Regions from separate parts of the Kitasatospora sp. Xyl93 genome, predicted to be linked through region 1. Evidence: riboswitches for the same ligand, from Rfam matches in the RefSeq annotation. Region 1 holds a riboswitch; each other region holds the start of a gene.
What was found. A riboswitch is a leader RNA that binds a small molecule or an ion and turns the genes downstream of it on or off. The one in region 1 is predicted to bind cyclic di-AMP.
Positions count from the first base shown of each region.

Region 2: it holds a riboswitch for cyclic di-AMP, as region 1 does, so the genes downstream of both, ACZ5GH_RS29415 (glycoside hydrolase family 16 protein) here and ACZ5GH_RS30230 (transglycosylase family protein) in region 1, are expected to answer to the same signal.
Region 3: it holds a riboswitch for cyclic di-AMP, as region 1 does, so the genes downstream of both, ACZ5GH_RS09500 (NlpC/P60 family protein) here and ACZ5GH_RS30230 (transglycosylase family protein) in region 1, are expected to answer to the same signal.
Region 4: it holds a riboswitch for cyclic di-AMP, as region 1 does, so the genes downstream of both, ACZ5GH_RS21680 (transglycosylase family protein) here and ACZ5GH_RS30230 (transglycosylase family protein) in region 1, are expected to answer to the same signal.

Region 1 is NZ_AP029185.1:6,962,597-6,966,348, reverse strand. Features, by position in the region: gene ACZ5GH_RS30235 (sirohydrochlorin chelatase family protein) at 1-508, shown strand, start outside; cyclic di-AMP (ydaO/yuaA leader) riboswitch at 1,033-1,203, shown strand; gene ACZ5GH_RS30230 (transglycosylase family protein) at 1,190-2,527, shown strand; gene ACZ5GH_RS30225 (hypothetical protein) at 2,793-2,993, shown strand; gene ACZ5GH_RS30220 (LacI family DNA-binding transcriptional regulator) at 3,140-3,752, opposite strand, start outside.
Region 2 is NZ_AP029185.1:6,764,291-6,768,042, forward strand. Features, by position in the region: gene ACZ5GH_RS29405 (alpha/beta hydrolase) at 1-331, shown strand, start outside; gene ACZ5GH_RS29410 (MoaF-related domain-containing protein) at 506-835, opposite strand; cyclic di-AMP (ydaO/yuaA leader) riboswitch at 1,288-1,452, shown strand; gene ACZ5GH_RS29415 (glycoside hydrolase family 16 protein) at 1,454-2,860, shown strand; gene ACZ5GH_RS29420 (hypothetical protein) at 2,985-3,752, opposite strand, start outside.
Region 3 is NZ_AP029185.1:2,214,094-2,217,845, reverse strand. Features, by position in the region: gene ACZ5GH_RS09510 (NYN domain-containing protein) at 1-212, shown strand, start outside; gene ACZ5GH_RS09505 (C40 family peptidase) at 424-1,461, shown strand; cyclic di-AMP (ydaO/yuaA leader) riboswitch at 1,799-1,948, shown strand; gene ACZ5GH_RS09500 (NlpC/P60 family protein) at 1,959-3,092, shown strand; gene ACZ5GH_RS09495 (C40 family peptidase) at 3,321-3,752, shown strand, end outside.
Region 4 is NZ_AP029185.1:4,834,682-4,838,433, forward strand. Features, by position in the region: gene ACZ5GH_RS21675 (cytochrome P450 family protein) at 228-1,580, shown strand; cyclic di-AMP (ydaO/yuaA leader) riboswitch at 1,800-1,966, shown strand; gene ACZ5GH_RS21680 (transglycosylase family protein) at 1,972-2,883, shown strand; gene eno (phosphopyruvate hydratase) at 3,181-3,752, shown strand, end outside.

The DNA.
Region 1 (3,752 bases):
GTCCGAGGCCGGACTGGCCCGGGCCGACCGCGCCCGGCTGTTCGCCATCGCGACCGCCGCCGACGGCGTGGTGCTGACCACCGTCGGCGGCGAGGACGCGGCCGCCGCGGCCGGCATCACCGGTGTGCTGCTCGCCGCCCGACTGGCCGTGCCGGTCGTCGCCGCGGCGCTCGACGTGCCCGGCTCGGTGGCCGCGGCCGTCAACCACCTCAGGGACACCGGCTCGCAGCGCCCGGCGCTGGCCCCGCTGGTGATCGGCCCGGAGGCGGACTCCGAGCTGCTCGCCACCGCCGCCGAGGAGACCGGCTGCCCGTCGGCCGCGCCGCTGGGCGCCTACCCGTCGGTCGGCCAGCTGATCGCCTCCACCTACCTGGCCGCACTGCCCATGCCGTCCGCGGAGGACCTGGCGCGGGCCGAGGCGGAGGCCGCGGCCGCCGCCGAGGCCGAGGGGGCCCTGGAGGGCGTTCGCGGCGCCCACGCGGCCGCCGAGGGATCCCTCGGGCAGTAGTCGACACCGCGCGCCGGTTCGCGCGCGCAGAAGGGCCCGGAACGGTTCGCGTTCCGGGCCCTTCGCATCGGCCCCACTTGCATTGCCCGCCGGCATCGACCCCCGCCCTGTCGGGCCCATGGGGATTGGCGCCTTCCATGGCTGGCCACGGCCGACCCGTCCCGTACGGGGAGTCGAACGGCAATGAAGTGGAATGTCCGTTCTGGCGTCATTTGAAGGGAAATAGGGAGCGCGGCCCCGAGCACGTGAATCGAGGCCGCTCCCCCACTCTCCGGAGCACACTGTTCCGCAATTCGACGCCCCGTCACGTCACTTCTGAGGCGAAGCCAGTTGTCGCTTTCCGCAACAGCATTGCTTGAAAACGATCATTTACGATCATGCTCGGCCGCAATTCTGGCAGTTCCCACTAAACCGTGATGTGCATCACAGGCATTTGCGGTTTGAACTTAAGTCTGATTAACGTGCTCCCCGTTCGTGACCACACGAACCCGGTTCATCCGCAACGCCGAGTCCTGCCGTCGGATGTCCTGGCAGCGCGAAAACGCACCACGGCAGGAGCGGGGGAACCACAGGTAAGTCGCCCCGGACCACTCTTCGGAACGGTCCAGGGCTAGGGGTGAAGCCGCGCTCACCGCGCGGCCGGGCAACTCCAGCCCGAATCCGACAGCTCACCTCGCAGGCGTGGGAGAGGACCGCGTCTTCATGCTGCCCACCAACGGCACCAGCCTGTCCAGCCGCACCCGTCGCGTGATCGCCGCCCTCGGCGTCGCGGGCGTCGGCCTCACCGTCCCCTGCCTCACCTCGGGCACCGCCTCCGCCGCCACCGTCGCCACCTGGGACAAGGTCGCCCAGTGCGAGAGCGGCGGCAACTGGAGCATCAACACCGGCAACGGCTTCTACGGCGGCCTCCAGTTCACCTCCAGCACCTGGTCCGCCTTCGGCGGCACCGCCTTCGCGGCGCGCGCCGACCTGGCCACCAAGGACCAGCAGATCGCCGTCGCCGAGAAGGTCCTCGCCTCGCAGGGCCCCGGCGCCTGGCCGGTCTGCTCTGTCAAGGCCGGCCTGACCAAGGGCGGCACCCCGGCCGCCGTCGACACCTCGGCGGGCTCCACCGCCGGCTCGACCACCGCCGCGCCGGCCCAGAGCGCCAAGCCGGCCGCTCCGGCCGCGAAGCCCGCCGCCAAGCCCGCGCAGGCCCCGGCCGCCAAGCCCGCCGCGCCCGCTCAGGACGCTCAGGCGGCCGGTGACTCCGCCGCCTCCGGCAGCCGCGGCGACTGGGCCCAGAAGCGCCAGCAGCAGGCCCAGGGCGGCGACTACACCGTGGTCGAGGGCGACTGGCTGTCCTCGATCGCCGACCGGCACAACGTGCAGGGCGGCTGGGAGCGGCTGTACGAGCTCAACCGCGGCACCCTGACCGACGGCCCGGACACCATCTACCCGGGCCAGCACCTGTCCTTCGACGGCTCGTCCGCCGACAAGTCCGGCGCGGACTTCACCTGGTTCGACCGCTCGCAGAAGTCCGGCCAGTCCGCGAACGGCGGCGCCGTGAACGCCCAGCCGACCGCGCAGTCCCAGGCCCCGGCCGCCAAGCCGGCCGCCAAGCCCGCTCCGCAGCCCCAGGCCCAGACGCCGGCTCCGGCTCCGGCTCCGGCCGCCACCGGCAGCATGGCCGCCGCGGTCTCCTTCGCCGAGTCGAAGGTCGGTCAGGCGTACGTCTACGGCGGCACCGGCAACGGCGGCTGGGACTGCTCCGGCCTGACCCAGGCCGCGCTGCGCGCCGCGGGCATCTCCGTCCCGCGCGTCGCCGCCGACCAGGCCGCCGCCAGCACCCACGTCTCGCTGGACAGCCTCCAGCCGGGCGACCTGCTGTTCTGGTCCAACAACGGCAAGGACTCCGGCGTCTACCACGTCGCGATCTACGTCGGCAACGGCAAGTACGTCGAGGCCGCCAACCCCAGCTCGGGCGTCCGCGAGCAGACCATCGCCAACTGGGCCCCGGACTTCGCCGGCCGGGTCTGAGGACGGCGAACGGCCGACAGCCGACAGCCGACGGCTGACAGATAACAGATAACAGATAACAGATTTCATCATCTGTCAGCTGTCAGTCGCCATTCGAACGCTGACCACCCGCCACCCCGGGGAGAGTCTGGTCGCTCTCCTCGGGGGTTCCGGCGTTCCCGGACGGGCCGGCCGCCCTGCTCCCGTTCCGCAGATCCGCCGTATTCCGTGGTGGACACCTCCTCGCAGCGGGCATGCTGCTGCTCTGCACCCGAGGAGGAGTCACATGGCCCAGGTCACCGTCACCCTCGACGCGAACCTCGCGATCGACGCGATGATGCTCTCCGGCACCAAGAACCCACAGGACGCCGTCGAGCTGATCCTGCGCGACTACCTGGCCCGCGGCCGCCGTACCGAGACCCGCACCGGCGAGGCCGCCGACGGACACCGGCTCACCGCCGACCGTCCGACCGGCCAAGAGGGCTGACCACCCGACGGCCGCCGGCAACCGGACCGCCCGCCCCCCGCCGGCCGACCGCCCCCGACCCCAGGGTGGCCGACCGCGCGCACGCCGAGGGGCCCCGGAGAGCAACCGCCCTCCGGGGCCCCTGCGTCGGCCGTGACGGCCGGGGCTCAGCGCGCGCAGGCCCCGGTGGACCCGCGCATCACCAGCTCCGGCTGGAACATGAACTCGCCGCGCTGGACGGCGTTCCCGCCGACCTCCTCCAGCAGCGCGTCCACCGCCGCCGTGGCCATCGCCTCGACCGGCTGCCGGATCGTGGTCAACGGCGGCTCGGTGAAGGCGATCAGCGGCGAGTCGTCGAAGCCGACCACCGACACGTCCTGCGGCACCGACAGCCCGCGCTGCCGCACCGCCCGGATCGCCCCGAGCGCCATCATGTCGCTCCCGCAGACGATCGCCGTGCAGCCCTTGTCGAGCAGCGCGCCGGCCGCCGCGTGCCCGCCCTCCACGCTGAACAGCGTGTGGTGGACGAGGTTCTCGGCCTCCTCCCGGGTGCGTCCGAGCACCTCGCACATCGCGGCCGTGAAGCCCTCGATCTTGCGCAGCACCGGCACGTACCGGCGCTGACCGACGGCCAGCCCGATCCGCTCGTGCCCGAGTTCCGCCAGGTGCTGGACCGCCATCCACATCGCGGAGCGGTCGTCCGGCGAGATGAACGGCGCGTCGATCTTCTCGCTGTAGCCGTTGATCAGCACGAACGGCACCCCGCGCCCGGCCAGCCGG
Region 2 (3,752 bases), 200 kb from region 1:
GCTCTCCGCCTACTACGACGCCGCCGACGACCCGACCACGGGCGACCTCTTCGGCGGCAGCAAGCAGCGCCGCGACGAGGCCAACCTGATGTGGCGGCTGAAGAACCTGCCGCAGCCGAAGGTGTCCGTGCTGCTGGCCGGAACCAAGAAGGGCGACGGCGGCTACCGGCAGGAGACCGAGGCCTTCGTCGACGCGGTGCGGAGCCCGATGAAGGTCTCGTACAGCATGCTGGAGAACGGCGGCCACAACTTCGAGACCTGGAGCGCCCTGCTGCCGTCCTCGCTGGAGTGGCTGTCCCAGCACCTCAAGGTGCCGAACCAGACCGTCTGAACCTGACCGACCGCGAGCCCGAACGAGCGGCCCCGAAGGACCAGACCCTCGACGACCGGACCGCAACGACCGAACCCCCGGAGCCACGGCCCGGGGGTTCGGTCGTTGCGGTCCGCTTCTGGGCCGGTCGGGTCGTTCAGGAGCCTTATGGCCCCCGCCCGGCGGTCCCGCCGCTCAGGCCAGCCGCTCCAGCGTCCCGGTGTGCAGCTCGCCGACCCGGCCGCCCTCGCCCTCGAAGGTCCAGAAGGCCCGCACCGTCAGCTTGCCGAGGTCCATCACATGGCTGACGGTGATCCCGCTCTGCTCGGTCCAGCTGACGAAGTAGATCTCCGGCGCGACCTCGGCGACGTGCAGCCGCACGTCCTCCCACTGGCCCGCGGACTCGCCGAGGCCCTCCCAGCGCAGCCGAGTGCCGTCGGCCGAGTAGGTGTTGCGGAAGGCCGCGCCGTTGTCGGCCTGGAAGAGGTAGGTGCGGCCGGCGAAGGCGGGCAGGGGCGCGGTCATGGTGGGGCGGGTCCTCGTCTCGGTCAGGTCGTGGCTGTCGGGTCGTGGCGAGCACCCGGTCGGGCTCGCCGCTCTTGTGCACGGCGGATGATGTCCGACTCCCAATTTATCCGACCGGGCCCAGTCGGTCAGGTACTCGCCACGGTACGGTCCGCCGCCAGGTCGCCGGCAGGCCACCAGCGCTGCCGGCAGGCCGCTCACCGGCCTGAACCGCCTGGATCGTGCCCTGTCCCCGCCGGCCGGAACCTCCGCCCGGCCCAGCCGCAGCCCACTGCTCCCGGAGAACGATCAACTGGACTGCCAACCGGCGTCGTTGATCGACACCACTGTGAGCTGCGCGACAACGGGGCGGGCCGGGTTGTCCGTTCACGGACGACCCGCCTAGCCTGCAACGGTCGTCCGCCCTCGCGGACCCCGCCGCCGGGACGCCGAGTCCCGTCCACCCGTCGGCGGGTCACCGAGCACCACAGCGGACGGGAGCGGGGGAACCAAGGTCAGCGCCCGGCCCGTACGCCCCCGCGTGCGGCCGCGGCTAGGGGTGAAGCCGTCCCACCGGCGGCCGGGCAACCTCAGCCCGAATCCGACAGCTCACCTCGCAGGCGTCGCAGAGGTCACCCCATGCCCCAGCCTGCCAGCTCCACGCACCGGCCCGCGCTCGCTCTCGCGCCCGCCCGCCGCCGCGGCCCGCGCCACGCCCGTCCGTCCCACCGCGGCCGCAACGCCGCGCTCGCCGCCACCGGGGCGTTCGCCATCAGCGGCGCCGGCCTGCTCGGCCTGCCGTCCGTCAACGGTGCCCAGGCCGCCACCGCGCCGACCGTCACCCAGGACCGGCTCGCCCCCGCCACCATGGTCGCGGGCAAGGCCACCACCGCCTCGCTGGGCCTGCACTCCTCGGCCTGCTTCACCGCGAAGACCGTCGGCGTGGGTGTGCGCGACGCGCGCGGCACCAACCTCGACTTCCCCGGCAACGCCTCCAACGTGCAGATCTGCCCGAGCGGGGTCGGCTTCACCAGCGGTGCGCGCACCCTGCCCGCCGGGACGTACACCCAGTTCGGCTTCTGGCAGGACCTCGGCGGCGGCTGGCACAACCTGCCCTCGCAGCAGCTGGTGGTCTCCGCCACCGGGACGTCCACCCCGACCCCGACCCCGACCCCGACGGCCACGCCGACCCCGACGGCCTCGACGACCCCCACGGCCACGCCGACCCCGACCCGGACGGCCACGCCGACCGCCACCCCCACGGCCTCGACGACTCCCACGGCCACGCCGACCCCGACGCCGAGCACCACCCCCAGCACCACCCCGAGCCCGAGTACCCCGGCACCGTCCTCCCCGGTCGTCGGCAAGTCGCTGACCTGGTCGGACGAGTTCAACGGCGCGATCAGCTGGGGCCAGCGCTGGGTCGGTGACAAGAGCACCGCGTACCGCTACGGCAACCACAACCCGGGCGACAACAAGCTCGACTGGCTGAACAGGAACAACGTCGGCGTCGCCAACGGGGTCGCCACCTTCACCGCCACGTCCGGCGGTCCGGTGCTGGAGAACGGCAAGCAGTCCTGGAACACCGGCTTCCTGACCACCGAGGGCTCCAGTGAGGGCTTCCAGGTCAAGACCGGCGACTACGCCGAGACCCGGGTCAAGCTGCCCGCCGGCAGCGGCGCCTGGCCGGCCCTGTGGACGTGGAAGAACGGCAACGGGGAGATCGACTCCTTCGAGTACCACCCCGACAACCCGAACCTGCTGGAGCTGACCAACCACGTCAACCCGGGCCACGGGAAGTACTACACCGACGCGAGCGCGATCGCGAAGGACCAGTGGGTGACCATCGGCACCTACTACGGCGCCGACTCGGTGGACTGGTACGTCAACGGCGTCAAGGTCTTCTCGGACGGCAAGGGCGTCGGCGCCGGCTGGTCGGCGTACCTGATCCTCAACCTCTCGGTGTGCGCGGGGCAGTACCACCCCGCGCCGCAGGGGACCGCCCCGATCACCTTCGCCGCCGACTACGTCCGCGTCTACCGGTAGGACGGGCGGCACGGGCGGGCGCCGCGCGGCGTCCGGGCCCGGCGGACCGCCCCGCCGGCCGGAGGATCCCGCAGACAGGAGGATCCCGCCGGTAGGACCGCTCCTACCGGCGGGACCAAGTGGCTCAGGAACGGGCGATCCTCTCGACCACCGTGATGTCGAACGGCTGCCGGTTGTTGGACTCGTTCCGGTCGTCCGCACTGCGCACCGTGACCGCTCCGCCGCCCAACCTGCCCGCCGGCAGCCGCGGGTCGAGCCGGACCGGGATGAGGGCGGTCGCGCTGCGCGCCTCTCGCAGACCCGGGCCGAACACGCACCGCACGATGCGGCCGTGGGCCGTCACCTGGCAGTCGGACGGGAAGTACGGGCCCTCCGTGGTGACGCCCTCCGGCAGGGCGACCACGACCGTGAACGGGGACGCGGTGGTGTCCGGGCCCCCGTTGCCGACGAAGGCGTGGATGGTGGTGGTGCCGCCGGGGGTGGCCGGGTCCGGGTCGAGCCTGACCACCTCCAGGTCGGAGTCGGAGGTCCGGGCGGCGGCCGGCGCGGGCAGGGTGGACGCCTGGGGCGTCGACGGTGCGGGCAGGGTGGAGGCCTCGGGCGTCGACGGTGCGGGCAGGGTGGTCGCCTCGGGCGTCGACGGTGCGGGCAGGGTGGTCGCCGGGGGTGCGCCCGCCGTGACCTCCAGCGCGGGCCGGGGCTCGGGCCGCCGCAGCGCCCAGGACGGGTCGCCGGCCAGCACCATCACCGCGCACCCCGCCGCCACGGCCGCGACCAGCCCGGCCCCGCCGGACCTCCGCCCTCTCGCGGTGCGCCGCCCGCCACGGTGCGGCCCCTCCTCACCCGGTGCGTCGCCGTCCCTTGCGTCGACCCGCACGCCGTCCCGCACGCC
Region 3 (3,752 bases), 4.7 Mb from region 1:
TGATCATGGCGCCGCCGCGCGGGGTCCGGGTGCGGTTCAGCCGGACCGGGGAGACGGCCGACGAGCTGATCCGCCGTCTGGTCCGGGCCGAGCCGCAGGGCCGCCCGGTGGTGGTGGTGTCCACCGACCGGGAGGTCGCGGAGGGCGTGCGGAAGGCGGGCGCGCGCCCGGTGGCGTCGGTGCTGCTGCTGAACCGGCTGGCCCGGCCCTGACCTGCGCCGGACGCGGGCCGGACCGCATGACGGCTGGTCAGCGGCTCGTCCGGAGCGTTGTGGGGGTCCCGTGAAGTCAGCGTGGGGACCGGGGTTCACGCCATCGGGGGAGTAGCAAAACGGGTAGATCTTCACTAGGGTCTGGCGTCAAACCTATTTTCCGGAATCTCATCCCATCAGGTGAGCCCGTAGGAAGAAGGAGCCGGTCCCTTTGGCCTCCCACCGCCGTCCCAAGCAGCCGAGCCGCGCGCGGGTCTCCGTGCTCACCGCTGCCGCTGCGACCGCGGTCGCGCTCTCCGCCCAGGTGGCCGCGCACGCCGCGCCGCAGCCGGACAAGACGGACGTCAAGGCGCAGATCGACCAGCTCCAGGAGGAGCAGGAGCAGGCGGCGGAGAAGTACAACGGCGCCAAGGAGCGGGCGGACCAGCTGCGCAAGCAGGCCGACCAGCTGCAGGACCAGGTGGCCCGCGGCCAGGAGCAGATGACCCAGCTCCAGGGCGGCCTCGCCGAGGTGGCGGGCGAGCAGTACCGCGCCGGCGGCATCGACCCGTCCGTCCAGCTGATGCTCTCCTCCGACCCGTCCGGCTACCTGGAGAAGGCCTCGACCGTCCAGCAGGCCAGCACCAGTCAGGCCGAGGCGCTCAAGGGACTGCTGGAGCAGCAGCGCCGGCTGGACCAGCAGAAGGCCGAGGCGGCCGCCGTGCTCGCCTCGCTGGACAGCACCACCAAGGACCTCAACCAGGCCAAGGCGGACGTCAACACCAAGCTGAAGGCCGCCCAGGACCTGCTGAACTCGCTGAGCGCCGCCGACCGCGCCGCGCTGCGGGCCCAGCAGGCGCAGGACGACCGCGCCTCGCGCGGCAACGCGCGGGTGGACCTCGGCAGCCTGCCGCCGGCCAGCGGCTACGCGGGAGCGGCGGTGGCCAAGGCGATGAGCAAGCAGGGCTCGCCGTACGTGTGGGGCGCCACCGGATCGACCACCTTCGACTGCTCCGGCCTGATGGTCTGGGCGTACGGGCAGGCCGGCGTCTCGCTGCCGCGCACCTCGCAGGAGCAGGGGCACTACGGCACCCGGGTGCCGTCGCTGGACCAGGCCCAGCCGGGCGACCTGGTGATCTACGGCCCGAGCATGTACCACGTCGGGATGTACATCGGGAACGGCATGGTGGTCCACGCGCCGCACACCGGTGACGTGGTGAAGGTGATGAAGGCCGACGCGATGCCGATCAACACCATCCGCCGGGTCTGACGGTCCGACACGCCCGGGACGTTCGTTCGGGAGCTGTGAAGAGCGCCACCTCCGCCGCGGGGGTGGCGTTCGGCTTTTCCGCCTTTTGCGGCCGCCTGCTGAGAACCGATCAGCCTTGCGTGCACCATTGGTCACCATCGGTCATTTTCACAAGGGAACTTGGGCAATCTTCCATCTTTTTTCTGACAAGGATTTGAACGGATCACGGTTCAGTTACTAGGGTCATGCTCCGAACCACCGCACTGTCGATCGCCCAGCCAGGGTGGCGGCGGTGGTTACCGCCGAGTTCGCGAGGCAGCGGGGCAGGTCGAAGCGACTGCCCGACAGGGGAGCCCAGTGACTGGGGGCGCTGCGGAGCGGAGCCGGGGAACCACGTTCCTCCGGGGTGAATCGGCGCCAGGTCGGCCGAACGGCCGTGAGGCGTCGTAGGGCATGCTTCCGGCCCGAACCCGTCAGCTCACCCGGTAGGCGGACGTAGGAAGAAGGAGCCCGCCTTCGTGGCGTCCCATCGTCGTCCCAAGCCCGCCGGCCGCGCCCGCGTCTCCATCCTGACCGGAGTCGCCGCCGCAGCCGTCGCCCTCTCCGCGCAGTCCGGCGCCCACGCCGACCCGCAGCCGACCAAGGACCAGGTCAAGGAGCAGGTCGACCAGCTCAACGAGCAGGCCGAGGTCGCGACCGAGAACTACAACGCCGCCCAGGCCAAGCAGCAGGAGCTGGAGAAGCAGGTCTCCGGCCTGCAGGACCAGGTGGCCCGTCAGCAGGCGCAGGTCACCGAGCTCCAGGGCGGCCTGGCCGAGATCGCCGGCGAGCAGTACCGCAACGGGGGGATATCCCCGACCGTCCAGCTGATGTTCTCCTCCAGCCCGGACAGCTTCCTCAGCCAGGCCGACGCGCTGAACCAGGCCGGTGCCACCCAGAAGGGCCAGCTGAAGGAGCTCCAGGAGCAGCAGCGCAAGCTCGACCAGGACCGCAACGAGGCCCAGGGCAAGCTCGCCGAGCTGGAGTCGACCACCCAGCAGCTGAAGACCGCCAAGGTGGAGGTCCAGGGCAAGCTGAAGGCCGCCCAGGACCTGCTCAACACCCTGACCGAGCAGGAGCGCCAGGCGCTGCGCCAGGCCGAGGAGAAGGCCGCCGCCGACGCCAAGGCCAAGGCCGACGCGGCCGCCCAGGCGCAGGCGCAGGCCGATCGCGCCTCGCGCGACAACACCCGCGGCGACCTCTCCGCCCCCACGAGCACCGCCCCGACCACCACCGCTCCGGTGAAGGTGGCCCCGGGCAGCTCGCGCGGTGCCGCGGCCCTCGCGGCCGCCGCCTCCAAGGTCGGCAGCCCGTACGTCTGGGGTGCCACCGGCCCGAGCTCCTTCGACTGCTCCGGCCTGATGGTCTGGGCGTTCAACCAGGCCGACGTGTCGCTGCCGCGCACCTCGCAGGCGCAGGCCTCGGCCGGCACCCGGATCGGTACGGACCTCTCCCAGGCCCAGCCCGGCGACCTGCTGATCTTCTACAGCGACGCCCACCACGTCGGCATCTACGCCGGCAACGGCCAGGTGCTGCACGCCCCCCGGACGGGTACCAACGTGCGCTACGAGGCGGTCACCAACATGCCGCTGACCGGCATCGTGCGGGTCTGATCCCCGCTCGGCCGCTTCCGGGCCCGGCTTCCCCCAGGGGAGGCCGGGCCTGCGGCTTTTCCGGCGCGTCGATCTGATGTCCGATTAGGGGTCGAATATTCGGGTTCGGAGGGGTTTGGACTCGCTTGCCCGGACTCGCTAACGTCTGCCACCGGACTCCCGCTCGACGGCCGCCCGTCCCGGTGCGGCGGTGGGGGCCCGCGCCGCAGGATTGGAGCCCCCGCCGCCATGTCCGTGCACCGCCGTTCCCAACTGCTCGCCCGGGCGCTGGTGCTGACCACGGCCGCCGCCACCGCGCTGGGCGTCGCCGCCGGAGGTCGCGCCCAGGCCGCCCCCGGCAGCCCGGACCCGGCCGACCGTCAGGACGTCAAGTCCCAGGTGGAGCAGCTGTACGACGAGGCCGAGCAGGCGTCCGAGAGGTTCAACGCGGCGCAGGAGGCCCAGCGGCGGCTCCAGGGCGAGACCACGGCCGTCCAGGGCGAGATCGCCGTCGCCCAGGACCAGCTCAACGAACTGCGCGGCGACCTGGCGACGGTGGCCGGGGCCGAGTACCGCGGCGGCGGGATGTCCCAGACCGCCCAGCTGATGCTCTCGCCCGACCCGGAGGACTACCTGGCCCGCGCCCGCACCCAGGGCCAGGCCGCCGCACGCCAGCAGGAG
Region 4 (3,752 bases), 2.1 Mb from region 1:
TCAGGTGACCAGGCTCACGCCCGCCCCGCGGCCAAGAGTCGGCCAAGAGCTGTCCACGGACCGGCCACGGACCGGCCACGGACCGGCCACGGACCGGCCACGGACCGGCCACGGACCGGCCGGGAACCGGCAACGCGGCGGCAACCGACCGGCCACCGGCCGTCGGGCGCGCCGGAGGCGGTCCGTCGGAGGGAGGGCGGTCCCGTCGCACCGGATACGGTCGATCCATGCCAGCTCAGCCCCACCCCGCCCGGCCCGCCGCCGCGCCGTCCGACGCCCCCGCCCCGCAGCTGTTCACCTGGGAGTTCGCCGCCGACCCGTACCCCGCCTACGCCTGGCTGCGCGAGCACGCCCCGGTGCACCGCACCACGCTGCCGAGCGGCGTCGAGGCCTGGCTGGTGACCCGGTACGCGGACGCCCGGCAGGCGCTCGCGGACAGCCGGCTGTCGAAGAACCCGGCGCACCACAGCGAGCAGGCGCACCGCACCGGACGGGTGGGCATCCCCGGGGAGCGGCAGGCGGACCTGATGACCCACCTGCTGAACATCGACCCGCCGGACCACACCCGGCTGCGCCGGCTGGTGTCGAAGGCGTTCACCCCGCGCCGGGTGGCCGAGTTCGAGCCGCGGGTGCAGCAGCTCACCGACCGGCTGATCGACGGCTTCGCGCAGCGCGGTTCGGCGGACCTGATCCACGAGTTCGCCTTCCCGCTCCCCATCTACGCGATCTGCGACATGCTCGGGGTGCCGTCCGAGGACCAGGACGACTTCCGCGACTGGGCCGGCATGATGATGCGACACACGAAGCCGGGCCAGGGCGGCAGCCAGCGCGGCGGCGTGGGGCGGGCGGTGAAGCGGATGCGGGCGTACCTGCTGGAGCTGATCCACCGCAAGCGGGCGGACCTCGGGGACGACCTGATCTCCGGTCTGATCCGGGCCAGTGACCACGGCGAGCACCTGACCGAGAACGAGGCCGCGGCGATGGCCTTCATCCTCCTGTTCGCGGGCTTCGAGACCACCGTGAACCTGATCGGCAACGGCACGTACGCGCTGCTGCGCAACCCGGAGCAGCGCCGGCTGCTGCAGGAGTCGGTGGCGCGCGGGGAGAGCGCGCTGCTGGAGACCGGGATCGAGGAACTCCTGCGCTACGACGGGCCGGTGGAGCTGGCGACCTGGCGGTTCGCGACCCGCCCGCTGACCATCGGCGGGGTGGACATCCCGGTCGGCGACCCGGTGCTGGTGGTGCTGGCGGCGGCGGACCGCGACCCGGCCCGGTTCGCGGCCGAGAACACCCTGGACCTGGCCCGGACGGACAACCCCCACCTGGGCTTCGGGCACGGCATCCACTACTGCATCGGCGCCCCGCTCGCCCGGCTGGAGGGGCGTGCCGCGCTGGCCACGCTGCTCTCCCGGCTGCCGGACCTGCGGCTCGCGCAAAGCCCGGAGGACCTGCGCTGGCGCGGCGGTCTGATCATGCGTGGGCTGCGCGAACTGCCGGTGGAATTCAGCCCGGAGAGCCGCTCCCCGCACATCCCTCCGCACACCCCTCCGCAGGCCCCGTCCGGGCCTGCGACAGGCTGAGACCGCGCTGATAGAGGTCGCCGACCGCCCGCCGATAGGGTGTGAACACCCATCAATCCGGACATAACGCCGCCGTTGGTAGGCGATCGGATACGGGCCGTAATTGTCGTGTGATATCTGCGATATGAGCTTGTGATCGGTCTGATGATCTGTCTACTCTCCCTGGAGTTCGCAGCTGCGGACCTCGTGCGCGGAACGCCGAATCCTGCCCGCCGCGCCACGGGAAACCGACCAGACCCTGGGCAGGGGCGGGGGAACCAGGTTTGTTGCCGTCTCCCACGGCTTGGGGTGAAGCCGCCTGAGCGGAATCGTTTCCGCGTACGGCGGCCGGGCCACCTCCCGGTCCGAACCCGACAGCTCACCTCGCAGGCGTGCGGAGAGGGACCTCTTCATGCTGTTCGTTGGAACTGGCCGCCACCGTCGTCGCACCCAGACCGAGAAGGCCATCGCCGTCGCCGGTGTGGCCGGCGTCGGACTCGCGATGCCGCTCCTCACCGCCACCGGCGCCTCCGCCGCCCCGGCCTCCACCTGGGACTCCGTCGCCCAGTGCGAGAGCGGTGGCAACTGGAGCATCAACACCGGCAACGGCTTCTACGGCGGCCTCCAGTTCACCTCCAGCACCTGGAAGGCGTACGGCGGCACCGCCTACGCGGCGCAGGCCAACCAGGCCAGCAAGGCCCAGCAGATCTCGGTCGCCGAGAAGGTCCTGGCCTCGCAGGGCCCGGGCGCCTGGCCGGTCTGCTCCCAGAAGGCCGGTCTGACCAAGGGCGGCGCCCCGGCCGTGGTCGACACCTCCTCGGACGCCAAGCCGCAGTCCGCCGCCAAGCAGCAGGCGCCGAAGCAGCAGGCCCCGAAGCCCGCCGCCAAGCCGGCCGAGAAGCCGGTCGCGCAGCAGCCCGTCGCCCAGAAGCCGGTGCAGAGGCCCGCCGCGCAGCCGGTCCAGCAGGCCGCCCCGCAGCAGCAGGCGCAGGCTCCGGGCTTCTCCGGTCACGCCGGCTGGGACGCCGACGCCAAGGTGTACTGGTACCAGAACAACGGCGCCTGGTACTGGACCAGCCACCAGAGCGTCTACCAGCAGTACGCCGGCCAGGCCGCCCAGCCGCAGTACGCCCCGCAGGCCGCGCAGTCGGCCCCGCAGGCCACCGGCCACGACTACACCGTGCGCGCCGGTGACACCCTGTCGACCATCGCCGCCGCCCAGGGCGTGTCCGGCGGGTGGCACGCGCTGTACGACCAGAACCACGCCACCGTCGGCGGCGACCCGAACCTGATCATGCCCGGCCAGGTGCTGCACCTCGGCTGAGCCGTCGGGCCCGGTGCTGACGCCCGTCGGCGCCCGACGCCGACACCGTTCCACCCCGCCGTCCGAAGGGGACCGGTCCTACCGGTCCCCTTCGTCCGCATTCGCCCGCTCCGGTGGGACAAGCTGGGGCAAGCAGGTGAACTACCGGTGCGTAGCGGGGCCACACGTTGAGACGGGACCGAGGCGGACGTGGCCCCGGGAGCCCGGGCGGTTAGGCTCTGGTCGTAACGACTCCGCAATCGTCCTGCTGACAGCACCACCGTCAGACCGGACCCTGCTTCCGCAAGGAGATGCCTCGTGCCGTCCATCGATGTCGTCGTAGCCCGTGAGATCCTCGACTCCCGCGGCAACCCCACGGTCGAGGTCGAGGTCGGCCTCGACGACGGCAGCACGGGTCGTGCCGCTGTCCCGTCGGGTGCCTCCACCGGTGCCTTCGAGGCCCTGGAGCTGCGCGACGGCGACAAGAACCGCTACTTCGGCAAGGGCGTCGAGAAGGCCGTCCTGGCCGTCATCGAGCAGATCGGCCCGGAGCTGGTCGGCTACGACGCCACCGAGCAGCGCCTGATCGACCAGGCCATGCTGGACCTGGACGCCACCCCGGACAAGTCCTCGCTCGGCGCCAACGCCATCCTGGGCGTCTCGCTGGCCGTCGCGCACGCCGCCTCCGAGGCCAGCGACCTGCCGCTGTTCCGCTACCTGGGCGGCCCGAACGCGCACGTCCTGCCGGTCCCGATGATGAACATCCTCAACGGCGGCTCGCACGCGGACTCCAACGTCGACATCCAGGAGTTCATGATCGCCCCGATCGGCGCGGAGTCCTTCTCCGAGGCCGTCCGCTGGGGCGTCGAGGTCTACCACACGCTCAAGGG